Salipiger sp. CCB-MM3: one gene and its partners. The protein of the gene in region 2 binds, or shares a complex with, the protein of the main gene of each other region. Links are inferred from orthologs where the notes say so. Each region holds a gene or a part of one and is shown on either strand. Other genes may lie near its edges.

The links.
Region 1: the proteins of AYJ57_RS01790 (region 2) and pnp are in contact, whole or in part, in a cryo-EM structure (PDB 9QH0), measured with the Escherichia coli proteins. The link is inferred for Salipiger sp. CCB-MM3 from one-to-one orthologs.
Region 3: the proteins of AYJ57_RS01790 (region 2) and eno are in contact, whole or in part, in a solved structure (PDB 2FYM), measured with the Escherichia coli proteins. The link is inferred for Salipiger sp. CCB-MM3 from one-to-one orthologs.

Annotation. Positions count from the first base shown.
Region 1 is NZ_CP014595.1:981,469-986,476, forward strand. What follows is about bases 968-3,933. They hold pnp (polyribonucleotide nucleotidyltransferase), read right to left. Parts: upstream 3,539-3,933; coding sequence 1,397-3,538; downstream 968-1,396. Other genes in these bases: AYJ57_RS04795 (hypothetical protein), read left to right, coding at 968-1,314; rpsO (30S ribosomal protein S15), read right to left, coding at 3,929-3,933. In the rest of the region: more of AYJ57_RS04795, read left to right, coding at 520-967; more of rpsO, read right to left, coding at 3,934-4,198; AYJ57_RS04810 (calcium-binding protein), read right to left, coding at 4,348-5,008. UniProt on the Escherichia coli protein: Involved in mRNA degradation. Catalyzes the phosphorolysis of single-stranded polyribonucleotides processively in the 3'- to 5'-direction. Also involved, along with RNase II, in tRNA processing.
Region 2 is NZ_CP014595.1:362,752-368,236, forward strand. The notes cover bases 1,162-4,604. They hold AYJ57_RS01790 (Rne/Rng family ribonuclease), read right to left. Parts: upstream 4,233-4,604; coding sequence 1,362-4,232; downstream 1,162-1,361. Other genes in these bases: AYJ57_RS01785 (cytochrome c biogenesis CcdA family protein), read right to left, coding at 1,162-1,173. Also shown: AYJ57_RS01780 (hypothetical protein), read right to left, coding at 1-265; more of AYJ57_RS01785, read right to left, coding at 421-1,161; AYJ57_RS01795 (HpcH/HpaI aldolase family protein), read left to right, coding at 4,901-5,485. UniProt on the Escherichia coli protein: Endoribonuclease that plays a central role in RNA processing and decay. Required for the maturation of 5S and 16S rRNAs and the majority of tRNAs. Also involved in the degradation of most mRNAs.
Region 3 is NZ_CP014595.1:122,646-127,609, reverse strand. Bases 603-3,524 are described here. They hold eno (phosphopyruvate hydratase), read left to right. Parts: upstream 603-1,385; coding sequence 1,386-2,663; downstream 2,664-3,524. Other genes in these bases: AYJ57_RS00625 (hypothetical protein), read right to left, coding at 3,272-3,524; AYJ57_RS00630 (cell division protein ZapA), read right to left, coding at 2,850-3,272; AYJ57_RS00640 (mechanosensitive ion channel family protein), read right to left, coding at 603-1,138. Also shown: more of AYJ57_RS00640, read right to left, coding at 1-602; more of AYJ57_RS00625, read right to left, coding at 3,525-3,835; tkt (transketolase), read left to right, coding at 4,151-4,964. UniProt on the Escherichia coli protein: Catalyzes the reversible conversion of 2-phosphoglycerate (2-PG) into phosphoenolpyruvate (PEP). It is essential for the degradation of carbohydrates via glycolysis.

The DNA of each region.
Region 1 (5,008 bases), 620 kb from region 2 along the record:
TCACTCGCCCATTGGTTGACATTGGACTTGGTGATAGGGTAACCTAGCCTTTCGGATAGGAGGCTGACTGGCCTCCTCGAAAGACACAGAGTTCCCGTTGCATGTGCGGGTTATCACATGCACCTCCCTGTTGGACCTGGCCGGGCTTTGTGCCCGGCCTTTTTTCATCACAAGCAGCGTCGCCGCTGCGCTTTCCCATCTGTAACTCTCGTTGACGGCATGCCGCCTTACTCCTGCCGGGCCGCTCTGGCTTTGTGATACACGCGGCGTGTAAGCCGTGCCGGAATCGGCGCTCCGGCTGCGGCATCCCCTCCGCGAAGCCGAAGCGCCCACAAACCCCGTCCGTTCCTTCCGTGAGCGGTGGCCGATCGGCTTGCACTTCCGATCTGTGCGGAAAATCGTTAACAAATCGGAAAAGTGACAGAAGATTCCCGGCTTTTCGCGCCGGCCTGTCTGCGGTGCTTGCCGTTGCCGCAACAGATGGTAGAAGCCCGGCGCCCCTGCCGGAAAGGACTGAGCTTGACCGACACGCCCCGACGCCTCGAACACCCGAGCATGAACGCACCGCTGCTGGATTGGTGGATGCGCGACTACGACCATGTCTTCGTCGTGCTCAACCCGTTCTTCAGCGTCCCCGGCTTTGCGCCGGATACTGCCGCTTGGGGGCCTTTGCGCAGCGAGGCCACCACGCAGCAAGAGCTTGAGGCGCTGATCGAAAGCCTTGGCGACGGCCAGCCCAACCAACCGCCCGACGCCTTCGACGAGATCATCAAGACCACCGGCCAGCCGATCCGCTGGGACATGGTGGCGCAGGCGCTTGGCGTCGCGGACTTCGAGCATTTTGCGCATATGGTCTGGCTCTGGGTCATCGGCGCGGAGCCGCCCGAAGCGGATGTGACGCTGATATCGCGCATCGCCCGGCACTGCCGCAACGAAGGGCTCTACAAGCCCGAGGAAGACTGGCTGCCGCTGGTGGTCGAGCCAATGCTGCTGCCCTATTTTGAGGCCCTGCGGCTCGATGAGGTGACGCTCTGGGACGAGACGCGAACCTCCTCGCTGGAGTGCCCGATAGACGCGTTCCACCGCGACGAGCCGCCCGTGGCACTGATGGATGCGCCGATCTCGGCGATCTCGGCTCCGGGGATGCTGCTTAGCTGGTCGCAGGATCAGGTGACCGGCCTGCTGGCGATGACCGAAGAGATGCGACAGAAGGCCGACCCCGCCCGCTTCCTCGAAGGCTTCTGGGCCGGCACCCGCACCTCCTCGCTGGTGCTCGACCCAACCCATGCGCGGACCCCTGCCCTGCTGCACTGAGCCGCACGACACCCGCCAATACAAAACGCCCCGACCGAAAGGCCGGGGCGTTCGCGTTTTCAGAGGTGGCCGAGGCCGCGGATCACTCCGCGGTCTCTTCCTTCTTCTCAGCAGAGATCTCTTCGCCGGTCTCTTGGTCGACCATCTTCATGGCGAGGCGCACCTTGCCGCGATCGTCGAAGCCCAGAAGCTTCACGTAGACTTCCTGACCTTCCTTCAGCACATCCGACGGATGGTTCAGGCGGCGGTTCTCGATCTGGCTGACGTGCACGAGGCCGTCGCGCTTGCCGAAGAAGTTCACGAAGGCACCGAAATCGACGATCTTCACGACCTTGCCTTTGTAGATCGAACCCTCTTCCGGCTCTGCCACGATCGAGTAGATCATGTCATAGGCCTTCTGGATGGCTTCACCGTTGGCCGAGGCGATCTTGATCACGCCATCGTCGTTGATGTCGACCTTGGCGCCCGACACTTCGACGATCTCGCGGATCACCTTGCCGCCCGAACCGATCACTTCACGGATCTTGTCGGTCGGGATCTGCATGGTCTCGATGCGCGGCGCGTGAACCGAGAACTCTGCCGCTTCGGTCAGAGCCTTGGCCATCTCGCCGAGGATGTGCATCCGGCCTTCTTTCGCCTGCGACAAAGCCTGCTTCATGATCTCGGGAGTGATGCCCGCGACCTTGATGTCCATCTGCAGCGAGGTGATGCCGTTTTCGGTGCCTGCGACTTTGAAGTCCATGTCGCCGAGGTGGTCTTCGTCGCCGAGGATGTCGGTCAGAACCGCATACTCACCGTCGTCTTCCAGCACGAGGCCCATGGCCACACCGGCCACCGGCGCCTTCAGCGGAACGCCTGCATCCATCATCGACAGCGAGCCGCCGCAGACGGAGGCCATCGAGGACGAGCCGTTGGATTCGGTGATCTCCGACACCACGCGAATGGTGTAGGGGAAGTCGGTCGGAGCGGGCAGCACGGCCTGCAGCGCGCGCCATGCCAGCTTGCCGTGGCCGATTTCACGGCGACCCGGCGAGCCAACGCGGCCCACTTCACCAACCGAATACGGCGGGAAGTTGTAGTGCAGCAGGAAGTTGCTGCGGAAGTTGCCGTGCAGCGCGTCGATGATCTGCTCATCGTCGCCGGTGCCCAGCGTGGTCACGACCAGCGCCTGCGTTTCACCGCGGGTGAACAGCGACGAGCCGTGGGTCCGCGGCAGAACGCCGGTTTCCGACACGATCGAGCGAACCTGATCGAGGGCACGACCGTCGATGCGACGCTTGTTCTTGACCACGTCCGAGCGCAGCACAACCGACTCGAGCTTCTTGATCGCCGAACCGAGGTTCGCGTCTTCAAGCTGCTCTTCGCTCAGTTCTGCCTTGATCGCTTCCTTGGCGGCCGACACGGCGGCGACGCGCGCCTGCTTATCGGTGATCGCGTAGGCTTCTTTCATCTTGGCTTCGCCAAGACCCTTCACCACGTCGAACAGCTCGGAGTAATCCGGTGCCTGGAAGTCGAAAGGCTCTTTCGCGGCGGATTCGGCCAGATCGATGATCAGGTCGACAACCGGCTGGATCTGCTCGTGCGCGAAGGTCACGGCGCCCAGCATCTCTTCTTCGGTCAGCTCGTAAGCTTCCGATTCCACCATCATCACGGCGTCTTTGGTGCCGGCGACGACGAGGTCGAGACGCTGCTCGGGGTTGTTGCGCAGCCCCTGCATGTCGTCGACGGTCGGGTTCAGCACGTATTCGCCATCGGTGTAACCGACGCGGCAGCCTGCGATCGGGCCCATGAAGGGCACGCCCGAGATGGTCAGCGCAGCCGAGGCAGCGATCATCGCAACGACATCAGGGTCGTTGACGAGGTCGTGCGACAGCACGGTGCACATCACCAGCACTTCATGCTTGAAGCCGGGGACGAAGAGCGGACGGATCGGACGGTCGATCAGGCGTGCGGTCAGCGTCTCTTTCTCGGTCGGACGCGCCTCGCGCTTGAAGAAGCCACCGGGCACCTTGCCCGCGGCGTAGTATTTTTCTTGGTAGTGAACGGTCAGCGGGAAGAAATCCTGACCCGGCTTCGGTTCCTTCGCGAAGGTCACGTTGGCCATGACCGAGGTCTCGCCGAGCGTCGCGATGACGGTGCCATCTGCCTGGCGGGCGACTTTCCCGGTCTCGAGGGTGAGGGTTTCCTCGCCCCACTGCATGGATTTCGTCGTTACGTTGAACATGTAGCGTATCCTGTAAGGGAGCACTCCCGGCCCTCCGGGTCTCCCGTTTGCATGGTGGCCCCATTGCCACCGCTCCCTATCCTCTTGCATGTGCCCGGGAGCCAAAGGCGTCACGTCTCAGATGGGGGGCGCATACATGAGAATCCGGCTTTTGGGAAGCAATAAGCGCGGAGCCGCCCGGACGGGCCATTGCAGGCCGACGATGACCCGGCGGGCCGCATCGGGTTTTCCTGCGCGGGCGTCAGGGGTTCCGTGAAATCGCTTCTGCAAATGCCTGAGGTACGCCTTGCCGCGCGAAATGACGCGCGTCAGATGTGGATGCGCCCTGCCGGAAACGCAAAACGCCCGCTCCAATGGAGCGGGCGCTGCGAATTCCGTATCCGGAGCGGATCAGCGGCGGATGCCGAGGCGCTGGATCAGGGCGGTGTAACGCGCCTCTTCCTTGCCCTTCAGGTAGTCCAGCAGCTTGCGGCGCTGAGCCACGAGCTTCAGAAGGCCACGACGCGAGTGGTTGTCCTTCTTGTGGGTCTTGAAGTGCTCGGTCAGGGTCGAGATGCGGCTGGTGAGGATAGCAACCTGAACTTCGGGCGAACCGGTGTCGCCTTCTTTGGTTGCGAATTCCTTCATCAGGCGGTTCTTTTCTTCAACGGTGATCGACATCGGGGTCTCCTTCAGGGTTAGAGGGATGGCACAAGCCGGGATGTCGTCCAGCAGGGCCCGTGGAGAAATCCGGCCCGCATGGCCGGATGCGGGCGTATAGGGCGATTCAGCGTAAAAGGAAAGCCCGAAGTTGCCGGGGCCGCTGTGGCTCACGTCCCCGCAAGATCGGGCGCGCCACCATTCAGCAGGGCGATACTGTCAAGCGTTGGGACAGCGTCGCTGGGCAGATGCGCAAGCACTTCGCCATCTACCACAAGCTCGGTCACCCCCGCCACCTCTGCGCTTTCACGAAGCTCCAACTCCGGCGCATCCGCATCCCCGCCCGCACCATCGTAGAAGACGATCAATTGATCTTGCGACGGATCGAAATCCACCAGTTCGGCCGCCGCCTCCCCGGCACTCCATTCGCCAAGGATAAAACCGTCCGCCCCGGCACCGCCGCTCGCCAGATCGCCCGCGCCGATCCAGAGCGTGTCGCTGCCCGAGCCGCCGTTGAGAAAATCCGCATCGTCCTGATCGTGCCCCCCGGCATCCGCCTCGACCCCCGACAGCAGGTCGTCGCCCCAACCGCCAAACAGCGTATCGGCGCCGCTTCCACCGATCAGCGTGTCATCGCCCTCGCGCCCCAAAAGCGCGTCCTGCCCTGCGCCCCCTAGGAGCAGATCGGCGCCAAGCCCGCCCTGCGCCTCGTCATCGCCCGCGCCCCCGTCGAGCGCGCCGCCACCGTCATGGGCAAAGAGCAGATCATCCCCCTCCGCCCCGCGCAGCACATCGCTGCCTGCGTCGCCGTGCAGCGTGTCATTGCCCTCG
Region 2 (5,485 bases):
AGCGCACAATTTCGGACCAGACCAGCACCTCGATCTCTGCCGACACCTGCGCGCCGTCCATCTCGGCCGCCACCTGCCAGCCATAGGGGCTGCCGGGCACCGCGCTCTTGGGTTTGGGTTTCAGCGTCAGCGCATAGCCCGAGATCGCCGCCTGCGCGGCGCCCTCCTTGCGGTAGAGCTCACGGTAGCGGCGCGGATGGATCGGATCATAGCCGGGGATGTAGAACACCCGCCTGCGCCGCACCTCTGGCTGCCCGTCACTCATACCCCTGCCCTCACTGCTCTTTGGACGATGCCTTTAGCAGCCCGCGAGGGCAAGAGTGAGGCAGTGGCAAGGCAGGCTTTAATCTTTCCCCAAATACTCATCCCGCCCGCAGTAGCAGAGCCTCCGGCGGGAGTATTTTCCGAAAGATGAAAGTGTCAGCCGAGCTGCCCCAGCGCCGGGAAGGTTTCCAGCAGCCAGAACGAGAAGGCCGAGAAGGCCCCGGTCAGCAGCGCCAGACCGACGGCGATGAGCAGGACGCCCATGATCCGCTCGATGGTCTTCATATGGCGCTTCATGCGGTTCATCAGCCCCATGGCGCGGCTCAGGAACATCGCCGCCAGCAGGAACGGCAGCCCAAGGCCAAGCGCGTAAACTCCCAAGAGCAGCGTGCCGCGCGCCACCGAGCTTTCGGTTGCCGCCAGCGACAGGATCGCGCCAAGCTGCGGGCCGATGCAGGGCGTCCAGCCGAAGGCGAAGGCGAGCCCCAGCAGATAGGCGCCGAAGGCCGAACCGCCCGCCTCACCGGTGTCGAGACGCGCCTCGCGGTCGAGGAAGGGAATGCGGAAGACATGCAGGAAATGCAGCCCGAAGACGATCACCACGACGCCGGAGATACGCGCCAGAAGCAGTTGGTTCTGCAAAAAGAACGTGCCCAGCCAAGACGCGGTGAACCCCAGCAGGATGAACACCGTCGACAGACCGAGCACAAAGAAGAGCGCCGCGATGAAGGCGCGCCAGCGGGCGCTGCCACCGGCCTGCATCTCCTGCAGGCTCACGCCCGACATGAAGGCCAGATAGGGCGGCACAATGGGCAGCACGCAGGGGCTGAGAAACGAAATCACGCCCCCGAAAAGCGCCACGAGCATGGCGGGGAGCAGGCTTGCGTCGATGATCTCGATTCCGAACATGCCACCCGAATAGGCGATCGCGCTTGCCGCGTCATCAGACAGCTTGTCACGTCTGCGTTGCCGCAGGTCCTCTGATGTTACAGAGCCACGGCTTCACGCGCGGCGCGAATGAACAAAAACGCCCCGGCGCGAGCACCGGGGCGTTCTTATCTCTGTCCTGCGGGTCTAGCTTGCGCTGCGGCGTCGCCTCAGCGGCTCCACCATCCGCGACGCTTGGGCTTCGGAGCCTCTTCCTGAACCGGCTCTGCCGAGACAGGCTCGGGTTCCGGCGCGGGCTCAGGCTGAGGCTCGGGCTCAGCGGGCGTTTCCGCAACCGGCACCTCTTCGGCGGGTGCTTCAGGCGCAGCCTCGGCCTGCGGCTCGACCGGAGCTTCGGCGACGGGCGCCTCGCTTACCGGCTCGGGCGCCGCTTCGACCTCGGTCACCACCGGCTCTTCGCTCACCGCAGGTGCCGCCTCTTCCGCAGCGGCTTCGGGCGCAGGCGCGGCAGCAGCTTCAACAGCAGCTTCCGCCGGTGCCTCGGCTGCCGGTGCCTCAGTCGGTGCCTCCGTCGCTTCGGGCTCGGCCTTCTTGCGGCTGCGCGAGCGGCGGGTGCGCTTGGGCTTCTCGGCGGGCGCCTCTTCGGCAGCAGGCGCCTCAGTGGAAGCCTCGCTGGAGGCCTCGGTGGAGCCTGCCTCTGCCGGCGCCACCTCGGTCGCAGCTTCCGCCGTTCCGGTCACCGTTTCAGCAGCGGCAGCTTCGGAGACTTCGGTCGGAGTGGCGTCATTGCCCTCGCCGTTGCCCTCACCATTCTCGCCGTTCTGCGCGTCCTTGTTCTTCGAACGCGAGCGGCGGCGGCGGCGGCGGCGCTTCTTCGGCTTGCCGTCACCGTCTTCGGATCCGTTGCCGTTCTCGCCGTTGCCGTCACTGGAAGAGTTGTCTTCAGCCTGATCTTCAGCCTGAGTTTCGAGCTGATCCTCGTCCTCGTCTTCTTCGGCGGCCACGTCTTCGTCGACCTGATCCATCAGCGAGGCGTTGGCCGAGACCACCGGCGCGACCACTTCGGGCACGTTGCGGGTGGCGGTCTTGAACTTCTCCATGGTGAAGTCGGGGCTGACGAGGTGCAGATCGCCCTCGATGCGCACGGCCATGCCGTAGCGCGCCTCGATCTGGGCCACATGCTCGCGCTTCTGGTTCATCAGGTAGTTGGCGATGCCCACCGGGCATTTCACCAGCACCTCACGCGAGCGGCGGCGCACGCCCTCTTCCTCGACCTGACGCAGGATGTTCAGCGCCATATTGTCATCCGAGCGGATAAGGCCGGTGCCGTGGCAGGCCGCGCAGGGCTGCGTGGTGGCCTCGATCATGCCCGGGCGCAGACGCTGGCGCGACATCTCCAGCAGGCCGAAGCCCGAGATGCGGCCAACCTGAATGCGCGCACGATCGGTCTTGAGCTTGTCTTTCAGCTTCTTCTCGACGGCGGCGTTGTTCTTGCGCTCTTCCATGTCGATGAAGTCGATGACGATCAGACCCGCGAGGTCGCGCAGACGCAGCTGACGCGCCACTTCTTCGGCGGCCTCTAGGTTGGTCTTGAGCGCCGTCTCTTCGATCGATCCTTCCTTGGTGGCCCGGCCCGAGTTCACGTCGATCGCCACCAGCGCCTCGGTCACACCGATCACGATGTAGCCGCCGGATTTCAGCTGGACCGTCGGGTTGAACATGCCCGCGAGGTAGCTTTCGACCTGATAGCGCGCGAAGAGCGGCATCGGGTCGAGGTAGTGTTTCACGTTCTTCGCGTGGGACGGCATGATCATCTTCATGAAGTCCTTGGCGATGCGGTAGCCGCGCTCGCCTTCCACGTGAACTTCGTCGATCTCGCGGTTGTAGAGGTCGCGGATCGAGCGCTTGATGAGGTCGCCCTCTTCGTAAATCTTCGCCGGGGCAACCGACTTCAGCGTCAGTTCGCGGATCTGCTCCCAGAGGCGCTGCAGGTATTCATAGTCGCGCTTGATCTCGGTCTTGGTGCGCTTGGCACCCGCGGTGCGGATGATCAGACCGGCGCCCTTGGGCACGTCGATGGTCTGCGCGATCTCCTTGAGCTTCGAGCGGTCGGCGGCATTGGTGATCTTGCGCGAGATGCCGCCGCCACGGGCGGTATTCGGCATCAGAACGCAATAGCGGCCCGCAAGCGACAGATAGGTGGTGAGCGCCGCGCCCTTGTTGCCGCGCTCCTCCTTGACGACCTGCACCAGAAGGATCTGGCGGACTTTGATGACTTCTTGGATCTTGTACTTGCGCGGACGCGGCTTGCGCGCCGGGCGGATGTCTTCCTCGGTGTCGTCGTCAGCGACCGACTCGATGCTGTCATCGGCTTTCGAAGAGCCAACGTGATCGTCGTCATGATCCTCGTCGTCGTCTTCGACCGGCGCCTTGGCTTCGGTCTCGGGCGCGCCTGCATCCGTCTCCGGGGTGCCCACCACCTCGGCCTCTGCCGCGGCGGTGTCCGCTTCAGTGCTGTCGTTGGGGCCATCGTTGGGCTCTTCGACCGGGGTCTCGGCCACGGTCTCCATCGGCGACAGGCCTTCGCCCTCGCCCGGCTCGACGGTGTCGTCGCCGAGGTCAATGGTCTCCATACCCGATATGCCGGTCGACACTTCGGACACTTCGCTGGTCACCGTCTTGTCGTCGGTGCTGGCCTTCTCGGCCTTGCTGCGCGAGCGCGAACGACGGGTGCGCGAGCGCGAGGATTTCGAGCGCGACTTTTCCTTGTCGTCGTCATCGTCCTCGGCGGCGAGTGCAGCCTCTTCCTCCATCAGCGCCTGACGGTCGGCGACGGGGATCTGGTAATAATCGGGGTGGATCTCGGAAAACGCGAGGAACCCGTGGCGGTTGCCGCCGTAGTCCACGAAAGCGGCCTGAAGCGACGGCTCGACCCGCGTGACTTTCGCGAGATAGATATTGCCTGCTAGTTGGCGCTTGTTTTCCGATTCAAAGTCGAATTCCTCGACCTTGTTTCCGTCGACCACCACAACGCGGGTCTCTTCCGCGTGGGTGGCATCGATGAGCATTTTCTTTGCCATGTTTTCCGTATGCACGGCACATGCGCCAAGGGCCCGGGCGGAGCCGGGCTGCGTGGTGATGTGGCGTGGCTTGTCTGGGCGCTGAGCGGCGCGCAGGCACGGGAAGACAATCTGTCTTCGCCCGGGTGCCTCACTTGCGTCGCGCGCGTCATCGCGTTTCTTCTCCGACACCCTCGCCGCGGATCGCGCCTTGGTGCCTTGTTGCGGCCCGGAGCGTTGGATGTCCGGACGGTGTACTCGGCCTTGCGGCCTGATCGGTCTGCCCGGGGTCCCTGTACGGACGGCTCCGGAGCAGCGAAACTCTTTGGCTTTTCACGAAACTGCAGCGCGGCTATCGGCTGTGGATAACCATGTGCGAAACGCAATTGCCTAACAGGTAGCATAGGGGCATCGCAGCCCCAATGACAATATCCAATATGACGCGCGCATGAATTCCCCGTCCCATTGCCCGATGGCTGCACAAAGCCCGCCAGACGTCCCCTCTCCCGGCTTTCATTGTTCCCCAAATACGCAGCGACACGCCGCGCCCTCCGCTCGAGTCTCATCGCTCCCTTCGCCGCGCGCCCACCTCAATTTGGTATACCATTTATATTGACCTTGCGTCGCGCAGGGTATTCAACTCGTCCGGGTGGCCCGGGCACGCAGGCTCGCGCCAAGACGAGGAGGACATGATGACAGGAAGAAACAGGCTCAAGGCGCGGCTCAAGGCCGGCGAGACGGTGACCGCCGCGTGGTTCGAGCTGGGCTCGCCAGAGGTGGCCGAACTGCTGGTCTACAGCGGCTGGGACGTGCTGGTGATCGACTGCGAACACGGCAGCGCCGGGCTTGAGGCGGGGCTGAACCTGCTGCGCGCGGTGGAAGGGGCTGGCGGCGAGGCGGTGATCCGCGTGCCTGACTCTTCGGAGGCGACGCTGAAACGGGCGCTCGACCGCGGCGCGCGCTCGATCATGGTGCCGATGGTGCATACCGCCAAGATGGCGCGCGAGATCGCTTCTTTCTGCCTCTACGCGCCGCGCGGCCGCCGCGGCTATGCCGCGCCCATCGTGCGCGCCACCAATTGGGGCAACCTGCCCGGCTATGCCGCCACCGCGCACGAAGAACTGCTGATCATGGCGCAGGTCGAACATGTGGAGACGGTGGCCGAGGTTGAAGAGATCGCCGGGATCGAGGGCATCGACATGGCCTTCGTCGGCCCCAATGATTTCGCCGCCTCGATGAACCACCTCGAGGACATGGATCACCCTGACGTGCGT
Region 3 (4,964 bases), 240 kb from region 2 along the record:
CCACCGACACCGTCTCGCGGGTGCGCGGCAGCGCCTCGGGCATGTCGCGCTGGATCCACGTGATCAGCTTCTCGCGGATCTCGCAGCGCAGGTCATAGGTGCGCGGCGCGTTGCGGGCCGAGGCAAGGATGCGGATCTCCATCACCCGCTCGCGGAAGTCATTCACCTGCAGGTGGCACACGTTGCCATCCCAAAGCTCGCTCTCGCGGCAGATCTCGTTCATCTTCGCGCGGATGCGGTCGATATCGGCGCAATGATCGAGATAGAGCAGCACCCCGCCAATCAGCGAGGCCCCGTCCCGCGTCCAGTTCTGGAACGGCTGCTCGATGAAATAGCTCAGGGGCACGATCAGCCTCCGCCAGTCCCAGATCTTGATCACCACGTAAGTGCCGGTGATCTCCTCAATCCAGCCCCATTCGCCCTCGACGATCACCGCATCGTCGATGCGGATCGGCTGGGTGATCGCCAGTTGGATCCCCGCGATCAGGTTCTTCAGCACCGGCTGAAAGGCAAAGCCGACGACGATACCCGCCGCCCCCGCCGAAGCGAGCAGCGAGACGCCCCATTGCCGCACGCCCGGAAAGGTCATCAGGATCGCCGAGACGGCAACGATAATGATCAGCCAGCCTGCTAGCCGCATGAGGATACGGCTCTGCGTCACATGTTTGCGCGCCAGCGTGTTGTCCTCGGCGTCGAGCGAGAATTTGCGCAGATGCACGGTGGTCCAGATGTAAAGCGCGGTGTGGATCACCCAGGCCACCAGCACCATGAAGGCGATGAGCAGCGCGTGCTGCGGCAAGTTTCGCCACTCTTCGTTCATCGGCGCCACGGCCACGCCGATGGCCAGAAAGGCCACCACCAGCCCCATGCGCAGCGGTCTGCGGGTGCGCGACACAAGGCTGCGCCAGAACAGATCGCGTTTCGCCACAGCCTTGGTCAGCGCCCAGAACACCAGCCGATAGGCCGAAACGCCGACGAGAAAGGCCAGCGCGATCACCACCGTCGGCATCACCCAATGCGGCAGCACCGGGATGATCGCCTCGACGGTGTCGGAAAAATCCGCCACCTGCTGCTCAAGCTGATCCAGCTCCGAGATCTCTGCCACCTGCTGCCCGATCTCGCTGATTTCTTCATCCATGCATGTATTTCCGCGCCCCGCCGTCCTCCCCTCGGCGCTGCCCTGCGGCCTTTCCTGCTGTTTGCTCTTTTCGCGGTTGCAGCAAAACTTAGGGGGTTTTCGCTGCAGGGCAAAACCCTGCGCGCCGCGCCGCCGCATTGTTAGCGCAACCCAATAGAAACAGGCGCTGTTAGCGTTAGCACAATTGTTTACTTCTTCGCCGCCCCTGTTATAGCTCGTCGCGAACCCATTCCTTTGCGAGGGACCCATGAGCATCATCATCGACATTCACGCGCGCGAAATCCTCGACAGCCGCGGCAATCCCACCGTCGAAGTCGACGTCACACTCGAAGACGGCACCATGGGCCGCGCCGCCGTGCCCTCGGGCGCCTCGACCGGCGTGCACGAAGCCGTGGAAAAGCGTGACGGCGACAAATCCCGCTACATGGGCAAAGGCGTGCTCGAAGCGGTCGAAGCGGTGAACGGCGAGATCGCCGAGACCATCGTCGGCTTTGACGCCACCGAGCAGCAGGCCATCGACATGGCGATGATCGAGCTCGATGGCACCGAGAACAAGGGCCGGCTCGGCGCCAACGCCATCCTCGGCGTCTCGCTGGCAGTGGCCAAGGCGGCGGCGGAATTCACCGGCCAGCCGCTCTATCGCTACGTCGGCGGCACCGCGGCCCGCGTCCTGCCGGTGCCGATGATGAACATCATCAACGGCGGCGAGCATGCCGACAACCCGATCGACATTCAGGAATTCATGATCATGCCGGTCTCGGCGACCAGCATCCGCGAAGCGGTGCGCATGGGCTCCGAGGTCTTCCACACGCTGAAGAAAGAGCTGTCGGCGGCGGGCATGTCCACCGGTCTCGGCGACGAAGGCGGCTTCGCCCCCGAGCTCGGATCGACCCGCGAGGCGCTCGACTTCATCCTCAAGTCGATCAAAAAGGCCGGCTACAAACCCGGCGAGGACATCTACCTCGCGCTCGACGCCGCCTCGACCGAATACTTCAAGGACGGCAAATACGAGATGAAGGGCGAAGGCCTCTCGCTCACCCCGGCCGAGAACGTCGATTACCTCGCCGCGCTCTGCGACGACTACCCGATCATCTCGATCGAAGACGGCTGCGCCGAGGATGACTGGGACGGCTGGAAGCTGCTGACCGAGAAGCTCGGCGACAAGATCCAGCTGGTCGGCGACGATCTCTTCGTCACCAACCCCGAGCGTCTCGCCATGGGCATCGAAAAGGGCGTGGCCAATTCCATGCTGGTGAAGGTCAACCAGATCGGCTCGCTGTCCGAGACGCTGAAGGCGGTCGATATGGCCCACCGCGCGCGCTACACCAACGTGATGTCGCACCGCTCGGGCGAGACCGAGGACGCCACCATCGCCGATCTCGCCGTCGCCACCAACTGCGGTCAGATCAAGACCGGCTCGCTGGCCCGCTCCGACCGGCTCGCGAAATACAACCAACTGATCCGTATCGAAGAGATGCTCGACGAAGCGGCGGAATACGCAGGGGCCTCGATCCTCAAGCGCTGAGCGCCACAGGAAAGCGCCACTGGCACCAATAGATAAGGGCGGGAAATTTTCCCGCCCTCTTACTTTGGCCGCTCCAAAGCGCCGCCCCCTCGCGCCGCGCCATCAGATTCCGGGCGTATCCCCCCAGCCCTTCTTCTCTTTAAAAATACGCAAATCCCGCCCCATCCAAGGGCGCGGCGGCAGGGGTCATTCCCCTGCTTTCTCCTCGACCTCGGCGGCCAGCGCCTCGGCCCGGGCGGCAAGCTCGGCCATGGCCTCAGTCACCCCCTGCGGGATCACCGGCACCTCGACGCGCTGCGGCTCGGGCGGCGGCGCGTCGCGCAGGGCGCGCACCTCGGAGGACATGGCGGCGAGCCGTTCCTCGGCCTCGCGCAGCCGCGCCTCGGTCTCGGTCAGCCGGTCTTCGAGCCCGGCGGTCTTATCGGCCAGCATCAGCCCCGACATCAGCAGCATGCGCCCCTCGGGCATCCGCCCGATCTGGCTGACCAGCACCTGCGCCTCGGTGTCGAGCATACGCGCGGCGGTCTGCAGATATTGCTCTTCGCCCTGCTGGCAGGCCACTTCGAAGCTGCGCCCGCCGATGATGATTTCGACCTCGATCTGCGACATCACTGCTCCTCCGCTTCGCTCTGAATCTCGCCCTGAGACTCACTGGCGGCACCGGCCAGCAGCGGCTCAAGCCCGGCGATCAGCGCTTTGGCCTCGCTGACCTCGGTGGCGCGCGCGGCGCGCAGGGCCTCAAGCTCGGCAAGCATCGCCTGATTGATCAGATGCGGCTCGCCGACACCTGCTTCGAGCGCCCCGCGCATCTCCTGCTGCGACGCCAGAAGCGCGGCATTGGCCTGACGCAGGCGCTGCAGATCCTCGTCGAGCGCCGCCATGGCGCCGCGCTGCGCGTCGATCTGCGCCGCCAGCGCGTCCGAGTCCGCATCCTTTTCAGCGGATGCCTCTACCGGCGGGTTTTCGATCTGCGCATGCAGCGCGCGCACCCGCTCCTCGAGCTGGGCATTGGCCATGCGCTCATCGTCCAGCGCCTTGCGCAACGCCTCGATCTCATCGCTCTCGCCGCCCTGCGCGGCGGCGCCCGGCGCCGTGCCCAGAATCTCGACGCCGGTCGAGATACGGTCGAGTGCGCGGGTGATCCGTGAGTGCAACTCGTCGATCTGGGTCATCCTGCGTCCCTTGTTTCCTTGGTCTTGCCTCCCGCCTATGCGCGGGTTTGGTCCGTCCGATGCTGCTTCGGCCAGTGCCGGGCCGACCGGCGGCCTCGGCGCGAATTATACCATCGAGACGGGAAAGGCGAATCAATGCAAGCGGGTTTCGTAAAAGGATAGCAAGCGTGCCGGGAAAATGCGCGCCATATGTTCCAAGGCCTTACGGCCCGCGCTTCATCCTGCGCATCACCGGATTTCCGCGCAATGCTTGAACTTATCGGCCACGCTGCTATTGAGCGCGCTGACAGGCTTCCGGCAAGAGGACAAAGCCCCGTGGATATCGACGCACTCCGAGCCAACAACCCCGAGCACTGGACCCGCGCCTGCGCCATTCGCGCGCTGACGCTTGATGCGGTGACCGCCGCCAACTCCGGCCACTCCGGCATGCCCATCGGCATGGCAGACGTTGCGACCGTGCTCTATTCGAAGCATCTCAAGTTCGATGCGGCCAACCCCAAATGGCCCGACCGCGACCGGTTCATCCTGTCGGCGGGCCATGGCTCGATGCTGCTTTACTCGCTGCTCTATCTCACCGGCGATCAGCAGATCACCCTCGATGAGGTGAAGAACTTCCGCCAATGGGGCGCCCGCACCGCAGGCCACCCTGAAAACTTCCACGCCGACGCCATCGAGACCACCACCGGTCCGCTCGGTCAGGGCATCGCCACCGCCGTCGGCTTCGCCATGGGCGAAGAGATCCTGCGCGCGCGCTTTGGCAAGAAGGTCGTGGATCACCACACCTATGTCATCGCTGGCGACGGCTGCCTGATGGAAGGCGTGAGCCAGGAGGCGATCACCCTCGCCGGCCGCTATGGCCTCGGCAAGCTGATCGTCTTCTGGGACAACAACGGCATCACCATCGACGGCAAGGTCGAGCTTTCGGACAAGACCGATCAGCCGGGCCGTTTCCGCTCGGCGGGCTGGGAGGTCATCGAGATCGACGGCCATGACCCCGAAGCGATCGACGCGGCCATCGTGGCGGCGAAGAAGAGCGCGCAGCCGACGATGATCGCCTGCAAGACCCACATCGCCCTCGGCCACGCCGCGCAGGACACCTCGAAGGGTCACGGCGCACTGACCAACGGCG